4 regions of the Modicisalibacter sp. MOD 31.J genome follow, and region 1 is predicted to be linked to each of the others. Evidence: predicted binding sites of a transcription regulator. Region 1 holds the regulator's gene; each other region holds the start of a gene.
The links. Region 1 encodes sigma-54, which starts transcription at its own class of promoters, with help from an activator protein. Its sites were predicted from a motif close to TGGCACNNNNNTTGCTNT; they were not measured.

Region 2: a site for sigma-54 is predicted at 1,939-1,956, ahead of KGR00_RS15330 (ANTAR domain-containing protein). Genes of this name have one in related genera too.
Region 3: a site for sigma-54 is predicted at 3,114-3,131, ahead of glnA (glutamate--ammonia ligase). Genes of this name have one in related genera too.
Region 4: a site for sigma-54 is predicted at 2,826-2,843, ahead of hmpA (NO-inducible flavohemoprotein). Genes of this name have one in related genera too.

What each region holds. Positions count from the first base shown of each region.
Region 1 covers NZ_JAGXFF010000001.1:1,163,874-1,169,117, reverse strand. Annotated here, with positions in the region: gene KGR00_RS05195 (HAD family hydrolase) at 1-140, shown strand, start outside; gene lptC (LPS export ABC transporter periplasmic protein LptC) at 142-720, shown strand; gene lptA (lipopolysaccharide transport periplasmic protein LptA) at 729-1,244, shown strand; gene lptB (LPS export ABC transporter ATP-binding protein) at 1,277-2,002, shown strand; gene KGR00_RS05175 (RNA polymerase factor sigma-54) at 2,168-3,580, shown strand; gene raiA (ribosome-associated translation inhibitor RaiA) at 3,752-4,060, shown strand; gene ptsN (PTS IIA-like nitrogen regulatory protein PtsN) at 4,071-4,565, shown strand; gene rapZ (RNase adapter RapZ) at 4,665-5,244, shown strand, end outside.
Region 2 covers NZ_JAGXFF010000004.1:302,812-308,055, reverse strand. Annotated here, with positions in the region: gene KGR00_RS15340 (peptidoglycan DD-metalloendopeptidase family protein) at 1-2, shown strand, start outside; gene KGR00_RS15335 (CmpA/NrtA family ABC transporter substrate-binding protein) at 84-1,298, opposite strand; gene KGR00_RS15330 (ANTAR domain-containing protein) at 1,308-1,889, opposite strand; gene KGR00_RS15325 (MFS transporter) at 2,260-3,612, shown strand; gene KGR00_RS15320 (sugar ABC transporter substrate-binding protein) at 3,889-4,911, shown strand; gene KGR00_RS15315 (NCS1 family nucleobase:cation symporter-1) at 5,055-5,244, opposite strand, start outside.
Region 3 covers NZ_JAGXFF010000003.1:674,481-679,724, reverse strand. Annotated here, with positions in the region: gene glnL (nitrogen regulation protein NR(II)) at 1-420, opposite strand, end outside; gene KGR00_RS13670 (DUF4124 domain-containing protein) at 832-1,410, opposite strand; gene glnA (glutamate--ammonia ligase) at 1,594-3,003, opposite strand; gene KGR00_RS13660 (hypothetical protein) at 3,591-4,154, shown strand; gene KGR00_RS13655 (polysaccharide deacetylase family protein) at 4,417-5,244, shown strand, end outside.
Region 4 covers NZ_JAGXFF010000005.1:548,094-553,337, reverse strand. Annotated here, with positions in the region: gene KGR00_RS19550 (MFS transporter) at 1-234, shown strand, start outside; gene ssb (single-stranded DNA-binding protein) at 263-838, shown strand; gene norR (nitric oxide reductase transcriptional regulator NorR) at 997-2,637, opposite strand; gene hmpA (NO-inducible flavohemoprotein) at 2,880-4,058, shown strand; gene KGR00_RS19530 (alkene reductase) at 4,190-5,244, shown strand, end outside.

The sequences.
Region 1 (5,244 bases):
GTTATATCCGCGAGCATGCGCTCTGGGTGACCGATCGCGCCGGCGGCCACGGTGCCGTCCGCGAGATCTGCGACGGCCTGCTCGAGCTCCAGGGCCACTGGGCGTCGGTGCTCGACACCTACCTGCACGGCCAGGCCTGACATGGCGATGCGTCTCCCGCGCCTGTCGGCCAAGTGGTGGCTCGTGGTGCTGCTGATCGCGCTGGGCGGGGTGCTCTCGGTCATCGAACAGCGCGGCAGCGCGCCGCCCGGCCCGGTCCCCGAGGGCGAGACCGGCGAGCCCGACTACTACCTCGAAGACGCCGAGCTGACGCGCTTCGACAGCCAGGGCCAGGCCTACCAGCGCCTCGCCACACCGCGTCTCGAGCACACCCCGGGTGACGACGTGACCCGCCTCGACACCCCGGATGGGCGGCTCGTCGACGCCAAGGGCCGGGTCTGGTTCGCCACCGCCGACAAGGGTAGGCTGGAAACCGGCGGCAACCCGCTGATCCTGACCGGCGACGCCCAGCTCCAGACGCCCGGTGAAGGGTGGCGGATCAACAGCCAGACCCTGATCTACGATGCCGACCAGCGCCACGCCTGGAGCGACACCGAGACGGTGCTTCACAAGCACCGCCAGCGGGTCCGCGGCGAGCGCTTCGACGCCTGGATCGACACCGGCCAACTGCGCCTGGCCGGCGACGTCCACGGTTTTCACCCGCCGATCAGTCAACAGTGAGGATACCCATGCGAGCCTACCTCGCCGGACTCGGCCTGACCGCGCTGACCCTGCTCGCGCCATCGGCCATGGCGCTGGAGAGCGATGCCAGCCAACCCATCAACGTCGCCGCCGATCGCCTCGAGCTCGACGACCGCGCCGGCACCGCCGTCTACACCGGCAACGTCGACATGCAGCAGGGCAGCATGGTGCTCAAGGCCCACCGGGTCGAGATCGAACGCAACGACCAGGGCGAAGTGACCCGGGTCACCGCCACCGGCCAGCAGCAGCGCGCCTACCTCGAGCAGCGCCCGGCCCCCGATGACGAACTGGTCAAGGGCTGGGGCGACACCGTCGTCTACCATGCCGGGGCGCGCCGCGTCGAACTGATCGGCCACGCCGAGCTGCATCAGGCCAAGGACACCTTCAACGGCGCCTATGTCGAATACTATCTCGACAGTCGCAAGGTCCAGGCCCGCTCCAACGCCCAGGGCAGCCAGGACCAGCGCGTGCGCATGACCCTCACCCCCAAGTCGTCGCAATGACGAGCGCCGACAACCGAGGAGAATCGTCCGCGATGAAGACGCTCACCGCCAGCCATCTGGCCAAGAGCTACAAGAATCGCCGGGTGGTCCAGGACATCAGCCTGACCATCGGTCAGGGCAGCATCGTCGGCCTGCTGGGCCCCAACGGCGCCGGCAAGACCACCTCGTTCTACATGATCGTGGGGCTGGTGCGCGCCGACGCCGGCGAAGTGGCGATCGACGACCAGGACCTCAGCCGGGCGCCCATGCATCACCGGGCTCGCGCGGGGATCGGCTACCTCCCTCAGGAGGCCTCGATCTTCCGCAAGCTCTCGGTGGCCGACAACATCATGGCGATCCTCGAGACCCGCCGGGATCTCGACAAGGCCGCCCGCCGGACGCAGCTCGAGCACCTGCTCGAGGAGTTCCACATCGACCACATTCGCGACAACATGGGCATGAGCCTGTCCGGCGGCGAACGCCGCCGCGTGGAGATCGCCCGCTCGCTGGCCACCGAACCGGCCTTCATCCTGCTCGACGAGCCGTTCGCCGGCGTCGATCCGATCTCGGTGGGCGAGATCAAGGGCATCATCCGCCAGCTTCGCGACCGGGGCATCGGCATCCTGATCACCGATCACAACGTCCGCGAGACACTGGATATCTGCGACAAGGCCTACATCGTCGGCGACGGCCAGATCATCGCCGAGGGCGGCGCCGAGGCGATCCTCGCCAGCAAGAAGGTCCGCGAGGTCTACCTGGGCAACGAATTCCGCCTGTAGTCGCGACCGGCGCCGTCCCGCCCCTCCTGCCTCGGCGCCGCGTCCTGCAAGGCATCGCCGCTAGCCGGCCGCCGGAATAGTGGCACGGTTATTGCTTTAAGGCTTGCAAGCCTTTCGGCGTCAGGATAACGTGTCGACAAATTCTCTCGATGACGCTTCTTCGCCATGGCTATGAAACCCACGTTGCAGCTTCGGGTCGGCACCCAGTTGACCATGACGCCACAGCTGCAGCAGGCCATCCAGTTGCTGCAGCTGTCGACGCTGGACCTGCGCCAGGAGATCCAGCAGGCGCTCGAGTCCAATCCCATGCTCGAGATGGAGGAAGAGTTCGGCGAGACCACGTCCAGCGAACCGGCCGAGGATGACTGGAGCCAGGACATCCCCGACGAACTGAGCGTCGACAGCGACTGGTCCGATACCTATCAGGACCTCGCGCCGGCCGGCAGTCGCAGCGAGGATGGCCCCGACTTCGACCGCAACGCCGCCGGCGAGAGCCTTCAGGACCACCTGCTCTGGCAGCTCGACATGGCCGATCTCGACACCCGCGAGCGGCTGATCGCCGAGACCCTGATCGACGCGATCACCGCCGACGGCTATCTCGACGGCGAGCTCGACACCCTCGCCGAAGGACTTCGCGCCCAGGGCCTCGCCGGACTCCGCGCCAGCGACGTCGAGCAGGTCCTCTACCGTCTGCAACAGTTCGACCCGACCGGGGTGTTCGCCCGCGACCTGCGCGAGTGCCTGCTGCTCCAGCTCGGTACCCTGCCCGACGACACGCCGCTGCTGCCCCAGGCCAAGCGCCTGGTTCGCCAGTTCCTCGAAGCGCTCGCCGGTGACGATCGCAAGCTGCTCAAGCGGCGCCTGCGCCTCGAGGACGACCAGCTGGATTCGGTGATCGCCCTGATCCGCGCGCTCGACCCGCGCCCGGGCCAGGCCTTCGACGACAGTGCCAGCGACTACGTGATCCCCGACCTGCTCGCCCGTCGCGTACGCGACGGCTGGCGCATCGAGCTCAATCCGGAGGCGCTGCCACGGCTGCGCATCCAGCCCGACTACGCCGCCCTGATCCGCCGCGCCGACAAGAGCGACGACAATACCTTCATGAAGCAGCACCTGCAGGAGGCCCGCTGGCTGATCAAGAGCCTGTCGAGCCGCAACGACACCCTGCTCAAGGTCGGCCGCGAGATCATGACGCGCCAGCTCGACTTCCTCGAGCGCGGCGAGGAAGCCATGAAGCCCCTGATCCTCGCCGACATCGCCCAGGCCGTGGAGATGCACGAATCGACCATCTCGCGGGTGACCACCCAGAAGTTCATCCATACCCCGCGCGGCGTCTTCGAACTCAAGTACTTCTTTTCGAGCCACGTCGGCGGCGAAGGCGACGCGCACTCCAGCACCGCCATCCGCGCCCGGCTCAAGAAACTGATCGGCGAGGAGCCGCCGCGCAAGCCGCTTTCCGACAGCAAGCTGGTCGACCTGCTCGCCGAGGACGGCATCCAGGTCGCGCGACGCACCGTGGCCAAGTATCGCGAGGCCATGGGCATCCCCTCCTCCAGCGAGCGCAAGCGCCTCGCCTGAACACCGCGTCCCGCCCGGCACAGGGAAGGTGCCGCTCCCCGTCACCCCGCCGACACGCCCGCCCGCGAACGACAAATTTCACGCCTGCCTCTCGGGTAATCCCGCGGGGGTTTGCTAAGCTGCAAAAAGGGTTACAATCGAGCCACCACCCGCGGTAACAGGAGCGTGCCCATGCAAGCCAACATCACCGGCCATCACGTCGAACTGACGGATGCTCTGCGTGACTACGTCAACGAGAAACTCATGCGGCTGGAACGCCATTACGACAACATCACCACGGCCCAGGTGACGCTGTCGATCGAGAAGGAGCGTCAACAGGCCGCCTGTACCCTGCACGCCGCCGGTGCCGATCTGCACGCCGAAGCCGAGAATGCGGACATGTACGCCGCCATCGACGCGCTGGCCGACAAGCTCGACCGCCAGCTCGTCAAGCACAAGGAGAAGGCCCAGGCCCGCGCGCAAGGCGCCGGCGCCCGCTGACCCCTCCATCATGACACTGGAAGCCATCCTTCCCCCCGAGCGCACCCTGTTCGCGGTGCCCGGGGGGAGCAAGAAACGCGTACTGGAGTTCTTCAGTACCTTCATCGCGCAGAACACGCCCAGCCTCGACAGCCAGGAAGTCTTCAGCCGGCTGATCGGACGGGAACGCCTGGGCAGTACCGGCATCGGCAACGGTGTCGCCATTCCGCATGCGCGCAATCCGCACTGCAAGGCCCCGATCGCCGGCTTTCTGAAGCTCCAGGAGCCCATCGACTTCGATGCGGTCGACGGCGAGCCGGTCGATCTGATCTTCGTCCTGCTGGTTCCCGAGGAAGCGGATGACACGCACCTGGCGCTGCTCGGCCAGGTCGCCGGCATCATGAACGATGCCGACACGCGCAGTCGTCTGCGCCACAGCGAGAGCCAGCGCGACCTCTACGACATCCTGCTCGACGCGATCCGCCACCAGGGCGACCCGTCGGCCAGTGCGCGACAGGCTCCCTGACGGCCGGACACCGCTTCGCGCCACGCGCGAAACGTGTCAACATTCCCCGGGGCGCCGCGTCGCCCCGCCTTACTCATCGCCACCAGGGAGAGCCGCTCGATGCAGCTCGTGATCATCAGCGGTCGTTCCGGGTCGGGCAAGTCGATCGCCCTGCAGGCCCTGGAAGACCTCGGCTTCTACGCCATCGACAACCTGCCGGCCATGCTCCTCGACGCCCTGATCGACGAGCTCCAGCAGGACGACACCGACCGCTCGAGCATCGCCGTGAGCATCGACGCCCGCAATCTGCCCGTCGCCCTCGCGCGTTTTCCCGACCAGCTCGACACGGTACGCAGCCGCGGTATCGACTGTCAGGTGGTCTACCTCACCGCCGAGGACAAGATCCTCCTCGAGCGCTATTCGGCGACTCGCCGCCGCCACCCGCTGACCCGCGACAGCGAGATGACGCTCGCCGAGGCGATCGAATCCGAGGAGGACGCCCTGTCGCGGATTCGCGATCTCGCCGATCTGGTGATCGACACCTCGCAACTCTCGGTTCACGAACTGCGCGGGCGTATCGCCGAACAGGTGGCCCATCACCGCAGCGACCGGCTCACCCTGACCTTCGAATCCTTCGGCTTCAAGCGTGGCGTGCCCCTCGACGCCGACACGGTGTTCGACGCACGCTGCCTGCCCAACC
Region 2 (5,244 bases), on a different contig from region 1:
AACCCCTCGGTTCTGGATGACCAGCACGACGAGGCCCCGCCATGGCGGGGCCTCGTCGTCTCTGCCGCCACGCCACCCTGCAATCAGGCGGTGAACACCTCACCGTCGATGAAGCGGTCCGCCGCCATGGCGATATCGCCACGACTTCCCGGGAGCGTCCAGGGCCCGGCGTGAGCGCCCTCGCCACCCGGTTTGACATCACTGAGCGGGCACGACAGTGCCAGTTCATCCGCCGCCTGGCGGTACAGGTCGGGACGCACGCAGCCCGCGAGGGCCACCTCCAGATCGAGCGACGCGTCCAGGTGTCCCCAGCGCTGCATCTGAGCGGCATACCAGCGGGTCTGCGAGCGCCATGGAAAGTTGGCGGCGTGGCGGTGAAAGAGCGTCCTGCCCGACGACGAAGCCGTCTGAGTCGGCAGTCGCAAGCCCTCCTCGACCACCAGCGGCGAGACGTCCAGATAACCGCCCATGCACAACCGTCGCGCGGCCCGCTCGCGGTGCGCCGGCGTATCATCGAGCCAGGCACAGGCCGCGAGCAGGGCCCTCAGCAGAGCGCGGTGCGTCGCCGGGTAGCGGTCGGCCCAGGCCTCTCGCACACCGAGCACCTTCTCCGGACTGGCGCCCCAGATGGCGAAACTGTCGCACAGCACCACCCCCGAGCCGCGACTGACCGCCAGGCGGTTCCAGGGCTCGCCGACGCAGTAGCCGTCCAGGCGGCCCGCCTCGAGTTGACTGACCATCTGGGGCGGCGGTACCACCCGCAGATCGAGATCGCGATCGGGGTCGATGCCACCGGCGGCCAGCCAGTAGCGCAGCAGATAGCGATGCGACGAGAACGGGTAGACGTTGGCGAAGCGCAACGGTGCCTCGCCGGCCCGTTGGCGCGCCGCGACCACCCGCGCCAGGGCCCGGGCCTGTTCGAGTGGCGCGTCGAGTCCGTGCGGCGCCACGTCGAGCAGGCGCGCATGGAGTTCGGGCGAGACGGTAATGGCGTTGCCACCGAGATTGAGCGTCAACGCCGAGAGCACCGGGGTCGGCCGGCCATCCAGCCCCAGCGTCGACGCCAGCGGCATCAACGCCAGCATCTGGGCAGCGTCGAGCAGCCCCAGTTGCAGGCCGTCGCGCAGACTCGCCCAGGACGACTCGACGACGAGCGTCACCTCGAGCCCCTGCTCGGCGAAAAAGCCCTCCTCGAGTGCCACCACCAGCGGCGCGGCATCGTTGAGCGGCAACATGCCCAGCGTGACTTGCCGCCGCTCGGGCGCGGTGAACGGGCCATCGGCCGGGATCGCGTTCATGCCTGTCTCCTATGATGATTGCCTGCCGGTCGCGGCGAGCAGTTCCCGGGCAAGTTCGTGAAGGGTCATGCGCCGGTTCATGGCCGTCTTGCGCAAATACTGGTAGGCGGCTTCCTCGCCGATGCCGCGGTTTTCCATGATCAGACTCTTGGCCCGGTCGATCGTCCGCCGCTGAGTCAGGGTTTCCTGAGTACGGCTCAATTCGCCCTTGAGCGCGCGATGCGACTCGAAGCTGGCGATCGCCACGTTGACCATCGAGCGCACCAGCGCCGGCATCACGCTGTCGACGACATAGGCGCTGACCCCGGCCCGGGCGGCCTGTTGGGTGAGTTCCGGCGTTTCCTCCTCGGCCAGCATGATCATCGGCTTGGGATAGCGCTTGCCGAGCTGGCCCAGGTGCTCGAGGGTATCGCGCCCGGGCAGCGCCGCGTCGACGATCACCGCGTCCGGCTGCGTGCGCGCCATGGTCGCATAGAGATCGTCCTGCTCGTCGACGATGGTCACCACCTCGAACCCTGCCTCGGCCAGCGCCCGATCGAGCTCCCGGGACCGCTCGGCCTTGGCATCCACGATCAGAATCCTGATTGTCATGCCCCTTCCTCTGCTAGGGATGCCCTGCTTCCTCCGTCCATCCAGTCTTCATGCAGTAATCGCGCCAGCATGTCACCGCCCGATCGGGGCGTCTTATCGGCGCCGGCGTCTCGTCCGGGTGCATCGTTCGGGTGCAACTCCGGTCATGGGTGCCCCAAAGCGGCGCTCCACGACACCGGCGAGAGCCGCTTCGGCCGGCCCAAGCGCTTGAAATATCGCACCTCGCATCGATTGGCACGGCTTCTGCATCGGGGCTTGGCAGACTGACGTGGACCAGGCTTGCCTCGCGAGTACGAGTGCGTCGAACCCGGACCTTCAACGGCGAAGGCCCACGACTCCGTGTTCGAAACCACTCGATGAGGGCTGTCCCATGGACATTCGCAACAAGGCCAACAGGATCCGCCTGTTCAGTCTCAAGACCCCGCAAATGCGCGCCTTCCACCTCTCCTGGTTCGCCTTCCACATCTGCTTCTTCGGCTGGTTCGGCATCGCCCCGCTGATGGCGGTGGTGCGCGACGATCTCGGCCTGACCAAGACCCAGATCGGCAATACCATCATCGCCTCGGTGGCGATCACCGTCATCGTGCGCCTGGCGATCGGTGTGCTGTGCGACAAGATCGGCCCGCGCAAGGCCTACACCTGGCTGCTGTGCCTGGGCTCGCTGCCGGTGATGCTGATCGGTCTCGCCGACAGCTTCGAGAGCTTCTTCCTTGCCCGCCTGGCGATCGGCGCGATCGGCGCCTCGTTCGTGATCACCCAGTACCATACCTCGGTGATGTTCGGCCCCAACGTGGTGGGCACCGCCAACGCCACCACCGCCGGCTGGGGCAACCTGGGCGGGGGCACGACCCAGATCGTCATGCCACTGATCTTCGCCGCGGTGATGATGCTGGGCGTCGAGGAGACCCTGGGCTGGCGCCTGGCGATGGTCGTGCCGGGCATCGTGCTGTTCCTGACCGGCATCGCCTACTACCGCTTCACCCAGGACGCCCCGGACGGCAACTTCAGTGAGCTGCGTGAACGCGGCGAACTGCCGCGCAGCGAACGCGAATACAGCATGCGCAGCACCTTCGGCGCCGCCGCCAGGGATGTCCGCGTCTGGGCCCTGTTCGTGGTCTATGCGGCCTGCTTCGGGGTCGAACTGACCATCAACAACATCGCCGCCATCTACTTCTTCGACAATTTCGAACTCGACCTGGCCACCGCCGGCCTGATCGCCGGCCTGTTCGGCCTGATGAACCTGTTCGCGCGGACACTGGGCGGGGTGTTCTCGGATCTGTTCGCCCGCAATGGCGGCCTCAAGGGACGCGTGCGCTGGCTGTTCATCGCGATGTTCTGCGAAGGCATCGCGCTGATGGGTTTCGCCCAGATGGAGACCCTCGCCGTGGCCATCGGCATCATGCTGGTGTTCAGCCTCTTCACCCAGATGGCCGAAGGTGCCACCTTCGGGGTCGTGCCCTTCATCAACAAGAAGGCGCTGGGAGCGGTGGCCGGCATCGTCGGTGCGGGCGGCAACGCCGGGGCGGTGGCCGCCGGCTTCCTGTTCCGCGCCGAGACGCTGACCTACCAGCAGGGCCTGCTCTACCTGGGCATGGCGGTGATGGTTGCCGCCTTCTTCACCTTCCTGGTGCGCTTCTCACCGCAGGTGCTGGCCGAGGAAGACGCGGCCTACCGCGCGGCCGCCGACGGCGAGGCCGCCCCCGGCGCGTTGTCGCTGCGCTGAATTCCCGATCCTGCCACGCCGGCCCGCTCCGCAACGCTGTTCCACCTGCAGGCGGCGGGCTATCGGTGGCGCTGCGACGCCGACGCCCCGGCACGTGACCGGGCGTCGGCGAACCGGGGTGGTCAAAAAGCACTAGACCTTTGATGCATTTACAGATTTTTCCTCATCTCGCCCAATCGAAAGCACGGCGCACGGTTTCCGGCTTCCCGCCATGCTCGGCCGCGCCGCCGTCATAAAACGATAAAACGCGATTCGCGACGCAGGAGTAGCCCTTCAATGAACAGAATCTGGATCAAAACCCTGGCATCCTGCGGGGCGCTGAGTGCCGCACTACTCGCCTCGCCCGCCCTTGCCAAGGACGTCAGCGCTTGTCTGATCACCAAGACGGATACCAACCCCTACTTCGTGACCATGAAGAAGGGCGCCGAACAGACGGCGAAAGAACTGGGAGTCGATCTGACAACCTATGCCGGCACGTACGACGGCGACAACCAGAACCAGGTCGCCGCCATCGCATCCTGCATCGACGAGGGCGTCGACGGCATTCTGATCACCCCGTCCGATACCAAGGCGATCTTTCCGTCGATCGGCAAAGCGCGTCAGGCCGGGATCATGGTCATCGCGCTCGATACCAAGCTGCAACCGGCCAGCGCGGCCGACGCGACCTTCGCCACCGACAACGTCCAGGCCGGCAAGCTGATCGGCGAATGGGCCAGGAAACGTGTGGACGACGAGAAAGCCCGTATCGCCTTTCTGGATCTGGCCGTCAGCCAGCCGTCGGTGGGCGTGCAGCGCGACCAGGGCTTCATGCAGGGCTTCGGCATCGACGTCAAGGACCCGAACAAATGGGGTGACGAAACCGATCCGCGCATCGTCGGCCACGACGTGAGCTACGGCGCCGAGGATCGCGGGCGCAAGGCCATGGAAAACCTGCTGAAGAAGGACTCGAGCATCAATCTGGTCTATACCATCAACGAACCCGCCGCCGCCGGGGCCTATCAGGCACTCGAGGCGGCCGGCCTGGAGGATCAGGCCACCATCGTGTCCATCGATGGTGGTTGCCCGGGCGTGAAGAACGTTCAGGAAGGCGTCATCGGCGCCACGGCGCAGCAGTACCCGCTGCTCATGGCCTCGAAGGGCATCGAAGCGGTCAAGACCTATGTCGAGACCGGCGAGAAACCCCAGAACAGTCCGGGGCTGGACTTCATCAACACTGGCGTCAACCTGGTCACCGACCACCCTGTCGAGGGCGTCGACTCCATCAGTATCGAGGAGGGTCTCGAACGCTGCTGGGGCTGAACGCCTCGCTCGGACAGAGGATTTTCCCGCCCTTGTCCCGGGAAAAGACGCCCGTCACATGCCCCATCAAGGATATCGACCGTAACCCGCAAGGCAACGCCCGGCTCAGTGCCGGGCGTTGGCGCTTTTACACATCGAAGGGGTCAGGGCTTGGCCTTCTCGGCCACCGCCGGCGGCTCGGCGACGACCGGCCCGGCCAGCCATTGGCTGGCAACGTAGTAGACCACTGCGCCCAGCGCCGAGCCGGTGAACCAGCCGTAGTCGTAGAACCAGGTCCAGGCCCCGGTGGCCAGCGAGAACACCGTCAGCGCCACCGGCACCAGAAAGGCGATG
Region 3 (5,244 bases), on a different contig from region 1:
GCCCAGCGGGTTCTTGATCTCGTGGGCCAGCCCCCGGGAGAGCACCTTGATGGTCTCCTGGCGACTGATCAGCGCCTCCTCGCGGGAGATGCGCATCAGCCGGTCGCGGGGCTCGATCTCCAGCAGCAGCTCGTCCTCGGCGAGCGGCGTCACCGTGAAGTCGACGGTGATCGATTCACCGCCGACCAGCAGCAGGACCGCCTCGCGCTGGGTGAAGGGGTGATACTCCTCGAGCGCCTTGGCCAGCACCTCGGCCACGGCGCCGCCCTCGCCCTCCAGGCATTCCAGCCGCAGGCCCTGGACGCGGCCCTGGCTGACCGCCAGCAGCGCCTCCGCCGCGGGGTTCAACCAGCGCACGCGCAACGCGTCGTCGAGCAGGACGACCGCGGTGGTGAGATTCTCCAGCAGGCGTTGATACATGGCTCGTTCCGACATTCCGGGACTCGTTAGCTGTCGATTTGCAAAAAGCGCGCCACTCTGCGAAAGACCGTAACGACGCGAGATCCGCGCCGCCGCCGCGCGCCGTTACGCACCATTATGGTGCATCAGGTCGAACCCTGCCGCGCCAGAATGGCACGCCCGGGCAGGCGTCGTCGGCACCCGGCGGCGTTGCGGCGGTGCAGCACGAGACGGCGAAGATGGCACGACGCGCCATGCCGGAACCCTTTTCCGGCCGGCGCGGTCGCCTCAGAGGGTGTTTACAAAGTCGGCGAGCGAAGGCAAGACAAGGCGAAATCGGCCGAAAAAGCGGAGTTTACAAGGGCTAAATGAGCATTTTTAGGCCGATTTTAACGCCGTATTGTCGAGCGCAGGCATTTTGTAAACACCCTCTCAGTTGGCGGGGTTGTTGGGGTTGGCGGGCAGATTAACGCTGGCACGCTGGACGTAGAGTGTCACCGGCGCACTGCGATGACGCACCTTGCCGTCGCCATCGAGCAGTTCGGCGCGCAGGGTGTGTTCGCCGCGATCCAGGTTGGTGAGCATGAAGGCACTGGTATGCAGGGCCGACTGGCTGACGTTGCCGTCGACGAGCAGGCGGACCTTGTGGTCCGGGCGCAGGTCGGGCTCGATATCGAGCATCACCTGGACGTTGCCGGCGGCGCCGGTGGGCAGGGTCTTGCCGTCCGGCGGCGAGGCGATGCGAAAGGTGGTATAGGGCATGAACGGCTGACCGATGGCTCGCCTCGACGACGACGTCTCGCGGCTCGGGGCCGCCGACGGCGTCGACGACGGACTGGCCGAGGGCACAACGGTCAGCGGCGCCAGGTCGACGCGCTGGGCGTCGTCCACCGGCCGGTCGGTGAAGACCACGTTGCCCTGGGCATCGGTCGTGCGATAGACCGTCGCCGCCTGGGCCATGCTCCATGCCAGCCCCATCACCAAGCCCACCGCGAGTAGACGCCGCATCATCGTCCCTGCCCTCTCTGCTCATTGTCCCGCCCGTACCGGCGCCGGACGGCGATCCTCCGGCAGTGTAACGCAAAACGCAAAAGGGGCCCGCCGTGGCGAGCCCCTTCGGTGCGGCTTGCGAGCAAGCCGGCGGAAGACGACCGGCACGACCCACGATAGACCATCGCGGGCCGGCCGAGGCCCTCAGCAGCTGTAGTAGAGGTCGAATTCGACCGGGTGCGTCGCCATGCGCAGGCGCTCGACTTCCTCGTCCTTCAGCTCGATGTAGGCATCGATCATGTCGTCGGTGAACACGCCGCCTTCGGTGAGGAAGGCACGGTCGTCGTTCAGGGCTTCCAGGGCCTGATCGAGGCTGTTGGCCACGGTCGGCACCTTCTTGCCCTCTTCCGGCGGCAGGTCGTAGAGGTTCTTGTCCATCGCGTCGCCCGGATGGATCTTGTTCTTGATGCCGTCGATGCCCGCCATCAGGATGGCCGCGAACGCCAGGTAGGGGTTGGCGGTCGGGTCGGGGAAGCGGCACTCGACGCGCTTGCCTTTCGGGCTGGACGTGTACGGGATGCGGATCGACGCGGAACGGTTGCGCGCCGAGTAGGCCAGCATGACCGGCGCCTCGAAGCCCGGTACCAGACGCTTGTAGGAGTTGGTCGAAGCGTTGGTGAAGGCGTTCAGGGCACGCGCGTGCTTGATGATACCGCCGATGTAGTAGAGGGCGGTCTCGGACAGACCGGCATAGCCGTCGCCGGCGAACTGGTTCTCGCCATCCTTCCAGAAGGAAGAGTGCACGTGCATGCCGGACCCGTTGTCGCCGACCAGCGGCTTGGGCATGAAGGTCGCGGTCTTGCCGTAGGCGTGGGCGACGTTGTGCACCACGTACTTGAGCTGCTGGACCTCGTCGGCCTTCTTGACCAGGGTGTTGAACTTGACGCCGATCTCGTTCTGGCCGGCGTTGGCCACTTCGTGGTGATGCACTTCCACCGCCTGGCCGATCGCTTCCAGGGTGTTGCACATCGCGCTGCGGATATCATGGAAGCTGTCCACCGGCGGGACCGGGAAGTAACCGCCCTTGACGCGCGGACGGTGGCCCAGGTTGCCGCCTTCGACGTTGGTGGCCGAGGTCGCCCAGGCGCCTTCTTCGGAGGTGATCTTGTACATGGCGCCGTCGATGTCGGCACGCCAGTGGACCTCGTCGAAGATGAAGAACTCGGGCTCCGGACCGAAGAAGGCGGTGTCGCCCAGGCCGGTGGAGTTCAGGTAGGCCTCGGCACGCTTGGCGATGGAGCGCGGGTCACGCTCGTAACCCTGCATGGTGGCCGGCTCGATGATGTCGCAGCGCAGCACCAGGGTCGCGTCTTCGGTGAACGGGTCGAGGAAGCCGGTGCCGTCCTCCGGGCGCAGGATCATGTCGGATTCGTTGATGCCCTTCCAGCCTTCGATGGAGGAACCATCGAACATCTGGCCGTCCTCGAAGAACTCGTCGTCGATAGCGCTGGCCGGAATCGTTACGTGCTGCTCCTTGCCCTTGGTATCGGTGAAGCGCAGGTCAACCCACTTGACGTCGTGTTCTTCGATCAGGGCGAGTGTCTTCTCAGACATGATGTCCTCCACAAATGAGCATTTCGGGCTCGAATCGATAGCTTGCGTGTCCAGCGTCGTTTTAGCACGCCGACCAAGGATTGCCTATGACGTGCCGTTCTGGCAAACCAAATGCAGACACCGTGCCAAAATGGCGCAACCGTTTCGCACGCCATCTGACAACCCCATGAAATCCCAGTGAAAATTCGACGCCAGCGGGGCCGGCACGGCGCCGCGGGAACGCGCCCGCTCGCGCCATCGGGGTGCACCCGACAGCTGCTCGCACCGCAAGAATGCAAAAAAGGCGTACCAGGCACCAACTTGGTGCATGCGGCGCGAGACGCCGCCTGGCCCGGCCCCTTGCCGGGAATGACCCCTCTCAGCCCGGGGGCCTCCGGAAAAATCACTCCCCACGATCTCGGAAATCAGCCAGCCGGGGCGTTGCAACCTTTTGAAACCGACGGCTACACTTGATTACATAACAAGAAACGCTATCAGGACACATGTGGGCCACGTCGGAGGGCAGCGGCCATCCGACGTCGAGGAAGCCGGCGGCCTGCGTCGATGTCACGGTAAACGGCCATTACCGGATTCAGGACGCCCTCCCTATGAACTCGTACAGCGTCATCATCGATTCCCGACGTGGCTACTTCCGCCTCGCCCGCTTTCTCGCGGCGATCGAGCAGAACGCCCAGGGCTTCGCGGGGCGCCTGGAGACCTGGCTGGTGATCGACAAGCCGCGCAACCGCATGGATCAGCTGGCGGAAGCGCACGGTGCCCGGCAACTGCTGCTACCGAGCCAGCCCCACGGCAAGCGGCTCAACATCGCGTCCAACCACAGTCAGTCCGACGTGCTGGTGTTCATCGACCCCGTCATCGACCTGCCGCCGGGCTGGCTGGATTTCCTCGAGCAGACCCTGTTTCACCAGCACTGGGACGTCACGGCCCTGGTGACGGAGGGCTGGTTCGCGACGCACTGGCTGCAGCGCCTGCACCGTCCCGGTGTCCGCGTACCGATGCTGGCCATGCGACGCATCTGGTTCGAGCGGGTCGGCGGCTTCGATCCCGAGCTGGAGGGCGGTGCCGAGCAGGACCTGTTGACCCGACTGAGGGCCTGTCACGCTCGCGTGCTGCAGCGCAAGCCATGGGAGGGGCAGCGCTCGGCCGGGTGAGACGCTGCCCGTTAGGGAAATGCTGAATAAATCGACGAGCGAGATGAAGCGCGAGGCGCATGGAACGCAGAAAACGAGACATAACATGAAGTTAGGCGAGTTTTCGAGTACCACGCAACGAAGCGATTCGCTCGCGCAGGCATTTATGCAGCGTTTCCTTAGCCGGCAAGCCTTTAGTCGACCCCTGACCACCGCGGGGCCGCCAGACGGTATGATGTTTCCGAGGTTAGTCGTGCGCGAGGCGCACAAGGAGAGGCTATCCATGAACGGTCTGAACCTGGCCCAGGACCTGGCCTGCCGCCTGCGTGGCCACTGGCGGCGCAGTCTGGTCGCGCCCCTGTGGGGACGCAGCGCGATCCTCGTCCTGCCCCGGGTGGTCGATGACGAGGCCACCGCCCGCCTGCCCCACCGTGCCCCCTGGTGCCTGGGGCGCGAGAGCTTCGAGCGGCTGCTGCTCAGCCTCAGCGACATCGCCCGGGTGGTCAGCCTGGCGACGGTCATGCAGCCCCATCACCAGCCACAGGCCTGCATCGCCCTGACCTTCGACGGCGCCTGGCGCGACGACCTCGACGCCGCCATGCCGCTGCTCGACCATTATGCGATTCCCGCCAGCGTCTTCGTCAGCAGCGGCCAGCTGCAGCGTGCCCGCGGCGACTGGCGCGCGGTGATCGGCGACGGGCTCTGGCAAGGGCCGCATGCCCGGCGCATCCACGACGCGCTGGGCGATGCCGGCCTGCCCCTGCCGCCGGCGCCCCCCGCGCAGCGGGACACCGCCTACAGCCGCGCCCTGCGCGGCTATCTGCAGCAGTTGGCGGGCGTCGCCGCCCACCGGCTGGAAGCGGTGACCGACTACCTGACCATCGAACTCGATCTGCCGCCGCCGCACATCGACCCCTTCAGCATCCGGCGGCTGGAGAACGAAGGCCTGATCCGCTTCGGCACCCGCGGCATCGGTGTCGCGGCCCTCGAGGGCCTGGACGACGAGGCGATACGCCGCCAGGTGCGGCGCTCACGTCTGGCGCTGGCGCGCCTGTGCCGGGAACCGCTGCAGGTGTTCGCCTACCCCGACCGCGACCCCTCGGCCCGGGTC
Region 4 (5,244 bases), on a different contig from region 1:
GTGATCTGGAAGATGCCCGCGCCGCGGCATCTGTCCAGCGAGATCGTCGCGCTCGAGGAGGGCCACGACGCGTTCGACACGCTGATGTCCCGCTTCGCCGCCGTGGCCGGGGTCGAGGACGTGATGGTGGTGCCCGAGGAGGGCGTGGCCTATCTCAAGGTCGACCGGCAGCGCCTGGACACCGATGCCCTGGCCCGCGTGGCCGGTACCCGACACGACACATCGGGCGCCTGAACGCCCGTCCAACAGCAAGGAGTCAAACATGGCCCGTGGTGTGAACAAGGTCATCCTGATCGGCAATCTGGGTCAGGACCCTGAAGTGCGCTTTACGCCGTCGGGAACGGCGGTGGCCAACCTCAACGTGGCGACGACCGATACCTGGATGGATCGGCAGAGCGGTCAGCGCCAGGAGCGGACCGAGTGGCACCGGGTGGTGCTGTTCAACAAGCTCGCCGAAATCGCCCAGCAGTACCTCAAGAAGGGCGGCAAGGTGTACATCGAAGGCCGGCTGCAGACCCGCAAGTGGCAGGACCAGAACGGCCAGGACCGCTATTCGACGGAGATCGTCTGCAACGACATGCAGATGCTCGATTCGCGCGGCGGCGGCGACTTCGCCCCGCAGCAGCAGCCGGGCAACGCCGGCGGACAGCAGGGCGGTTACGGTCAGCAGGGCGGCAATTACGGCCAGCAGGGCGGCTATGGCAACAACGCGCCCCAGCAGCGTCCTCCGCAGCAGCCGCCGGCCCAGGGTGGTCAGCAAGGCGGCCAGCAGGGCGGCAACTATGGCGCCCCGCAGCCCGGCAGCTTCGATGACTTTGACGACGAGATCCCGTTCTAAACCAAGGTCGTCCTAAGGAAGCGCTGAACAAATAGGCGAGCGGGATGAAGCGCAAGGCGCCCGGCGCACAGGAACCGCAGCATATGGGGTATATGTGAGGATTCCGCGCACCGCGCAACGCAGCGATTCGCCCGTGCAGGCATTTGTGCAGTGTTTCCCTAACGCGCTCCCGACCCGTCGGCATTACCGGCGGGTTTTTTGTGGGGGCGCGTCGGCGACTTGAGCCCCAGCCGGCGTGCCAGGCGGTGCAGGTTGCCGCTGTCCAGCCCCAGGGTGCGAGCGGTGGCCGCCCAGTTGCCGTCGTGGGCATTCAGTGCCTCGTCGATATAGCGGCGCTGAAAGTCCTCGGTGGCCTGGCGCAGCACCGGCCAGTCGCCCCGGGTCGCGGGGACATCGGAGCCGGTCGCGGCAGAGCGCTCGGGCGGCGGCGTCGTCGCAGCCGGCTCGTCGGTGGGCAGATCGAGATGGTGGCGCTCGATGCGGATCACGGCCTGGCGGCGGCTGTCGGCGCCGTGGTCGCGGACCCGTTCACCGAGCCGTTCGCCGAGGGCGCGCAGGGCCGCCCGGCCCAGGGTGTGCTCCAGCTCGCGCACGTTGCCGGGCCAGTGCCAGGCGAGCAACGCGGCCTCGGCCTCGGCGGCCAGGCGCAGGTTGCTCACGCCCAGGCGGACCCGGTTGTCGGCGAGGAAGCTGCCGACCAGCAGCGGCATATCTTCGCGGCGCTCGCGCAGCGGCGGCACCTGCAGCGGGAAGGCGCCAAGGCGGTGGTAGAGATCCTCGCGGAAGCGTCCGGCGGCGGCCTCGGCGGCCAGATCGCGGTTGGTCACGGCGATCACCCGGACGTCGACACGCTGGACGCGCTCGCTGCCCAGCGGCTGGATCTCGCCTTCCTGCAGGGCGCGCAGCAGCTTGGGCTGCAGGGCCAGCGGCAACTCGCCGATCTCGTCGAGCATCAGGGTGCCGCCGTCGGCCATGGCAAAGTGGCCGCGGTGGTCCTGGATCGCGCCGGAGAAGGCCCCGCGGCGATGGCCGAACAGCTCGCTCTCGATCAGCGACTCGGGCAGGCTGGCGCAGTTGACCTGGACCAGCGGGCCGCGATGGCGCGCCGAGCGGGCGTGCAGGGCGCGCACTACCCGCTCCTTGCCGACCCCGGTCTCGCCCTGCAGCAGCACGCACATGTCGGTGGGCGCGACCAGGCGGATGGTCTCGTCGAGCCGCCGCATCGCCGGGCTGTTCCAGTGCATCGTCACCGGCGGCTGGCGCTCCTGATCGAGCGCCTCGCTGAGTCGCGAGCGGGTCTGGCTGAGCTGGCTGGCCAGGCGCAGGCAGGTGCCCAGCAGGCGGGCCTTGGCCAGCAGCTCCTCGTCGTCCAGCGTGGCGAGCCGGCCGGCCTCGAGGGCGTCCAGGGTCAGCACGCCGATCAACCGTTCGCCGTCGCGCAGGGCCACGCCCAGGCAGTCGTGGACCGCGCTCAGGTCCTCGTCGATCAGGCCGTCGAAGGGGTCGGGCAGCGGGCTGTCGGGCGGGAAGCGGCAGACCGCGGCGTGGCTGGCGATGGCCGCCAGGCGTGGATGAGCGTCGAGCGAGAAATGGCGGCCGCGCACGTCGGCCGGCAGGCCGAGCACGGCGACCGGCTGCAACCCGGCGTCGGTCGTCACCATCAGCGTGCTGGCGTCGGCCGGTGAATCGCCCACCAGGGTGGCGAGCAGGGTCGACCACCAGGGATGCAGGGTCTCGATCGGTTCGCCGTCGGCGAGCCGGGTGAGCAGCTCGCGCAGGGCGCGGTAGAACGGTGTCATTAAGACGCTCTTCAGCGGAATTTGTCGAAATGACAGCAAAATGGCTGTCGTTTGTACAGTCTCCGTGACTGGCGGTGGCCAACGGCCCGCGCCGGTGGTTGGAGCCGGCGGGCTCGGCGCCGCCGGTGGCGGGGGCTGGCGACACGGGGTGTGGCAGGGTGTCGCGGATGATCAAGGCACTGGCACGCTGGCACGGCGGTTGCTCTATCAGGATGTCACGCCATCTTTCAGGAGAATCATCCATGCTGACCCCGCAACAGGAACAGCTGGTCGCCGCCACCGCCCCCGTCGTCGCCGAGCATCTCGAGGCGATCACCGCGCGTTTCTATCCGCTGATGTTCGCGCGTTACCCCGAGGTCAAGGCCCTGTTCAACGCCGCCCACCAGGCCACCGGCAGCCAGCCGCGGGCCCTGGCCGGCTCGGTGCTGCGCTACGTGCAACTGCGCGGCGACCGTGAACAGGCCAAGGCGGCGCTGGCCCTGGTGGTCGGCAAGCACGTCTCGCTGGGTATCCGTCCCGATCAGTATCCGATCGTCGGCGAGTGCCTCATGGCAGCGATCGGCGAGGTGCTGGGCGATGCCGTCACCCCCGAGATCGCCGATGCCTGGCAGGCCGTCTACGAGGAGCTGGCCGGCCTGTTGATCGAGCTCGAGGCCGAGGCCTATGCCGAGTTCGCCGGTCGGCCGGGCGGCTGGAGCGGGACCCGGGTCTTCCGCGTCGCCGAGACCCGCGACGAGAGCGCCGAGATCCGTTCCTTCGTGCTCGCGCCCGAGGACGGTGGCCCCGTTGCCGACTTCCGCGGCGGCCAGTTCATCGGCGTGCGGCTGGTACTCGACGGCGAACCGGTCTACCGTCACTACAGCCTGTCGGCGGCCCCCAACGGCCGGACCTATCGGCTGTCGATCAAGCGCGAGCCCGGCGGCCGGGTCAGCGAGTACTTCCACGCCCACATGGGCGTCGGCGCCACGCTGGAACTGCTGCCGCCGGCCGGCGACCTGACCCTCGACGAAGGCCGTGAGCCGGTGATGCTGCTCAGCGGCGGGGTGGGCCAGACGCCGATGCTGTCGCTCGCCAACGAGGCGCTGGCCCAGGGCCGTGAGGTGACCTATGTGCACGCCGCTCGCGACGGCAGCGTACACGCCTTCGCCGACGAACTGGCCGCGCTCCAGGCCCGCTACCCGCAACAGCTCAGAACCGTGACGCTCTACGAGTCGCCGCGGGATGATGACGCGCCGGATCATGTTGGCCGCCTCGATCGCGAGCTGCTGGCGCGCCACCTGCCGAGCCCCGAGGCCCGCTGCTACATGGTCGGCCCCTACGGCTTCATGCGCAGCGTCGACGAGCAACTGGCCGAGTTGGGTGTGCCCGGGGCACAGCGTCGTTTCGAGACCTTCGGCCCCACCCGTCAGCTCTCGGCCTGACATGCCTCGGCGGTGATGGTGGTTGCCTATGCCCCTGATCGGTAAAAACCATCGTCGCCGCCATTGATTAGCGCTCTAATGGCTACCATATACTCTCTCGAGCCGACGATTTCACTGGCCAAGGAGAGACCATGGCATACCAGAGATTGCTGTCCCCGCTGCAGGTCGGGCGTCTGAGCCTGCCCAACCGGGTGATCATGGCGCCGCTGACCCGCGCCCGCACGCCGGACATGGTGCCGGGCGAGTTGCAGGCGACCTACTATGCCCAGCGTGCCGGGGCCGGGCTGATCATCAGCGAGGCCACCAACATCTCGCCCACCGCGCGCGGTTACGTCTATACCCCGGGCATCTATACCGATGCCCAGGAAGCGGGCTGGCGCAAGGTGGTCAAGGCGGTTCACGACGCCGGCGGGCGCATGGCGCTGCAGCTGTGGCACGTCGGCCGGGTATCGCACGACTCCGTGCAGCCGGGCGGCCAGCCGCCGGTGGCGCCGAGCGCGCTACGCGGTGAGGGCGCCCAGGCCTTCATCGAGTTCGCGGACGGCTCGGCCGGCCGCGCGCCGGCCAGCACACCGCGTGCCCTCGCGCTCGACGAGATCCCGGCGCTGATCGACGACTATCGCCAGGCGGCGCGACGCGCCAAGCGGGCCGGCTTCGACATGGTCGAGGTCCACGCCGCCAACGCCTACCTGTTGCAGCAGTTCCTCGCCACCGGGTCCAATCGGCGCACCGATCGCTATGGCGGCAGCGTGGTCAACCGGGCGCGGTTGCTGCTCGAGGTGGTCGATGCGGTGAGCCAGGTGATGGGCGCCGACCGGGTGGGCGTGCGCCTGTCGCCGTTCATCGAGATATTCGGCCTCTCCGACGACGAGCCGGAGGCGATGATGCACTATCTGGCCGAGCAGCTGTCGCTGCGCAAGATCGGCTACCTGCACATCAACGAACCGGACTGGACCGGCGAAGGCCCGCAGCTCAGCGACGCTTTCCGTCGCGACCTGCGCGAGCGTTTCCGCGGGGTGCTGCTGTATTGCGGCCATTACACCGCCGAGCGTGGCGAGGCGCTGATCGACAATGGCCTGGGCGACGCCGTGGTGTTCGGCCGGCCCTACATCGCCAATCCCGATCTGGTCGAGCGCTTCCGTCGCGACGCGCCGCTCAACACGCCCGATCCGGATACCTTCTACGG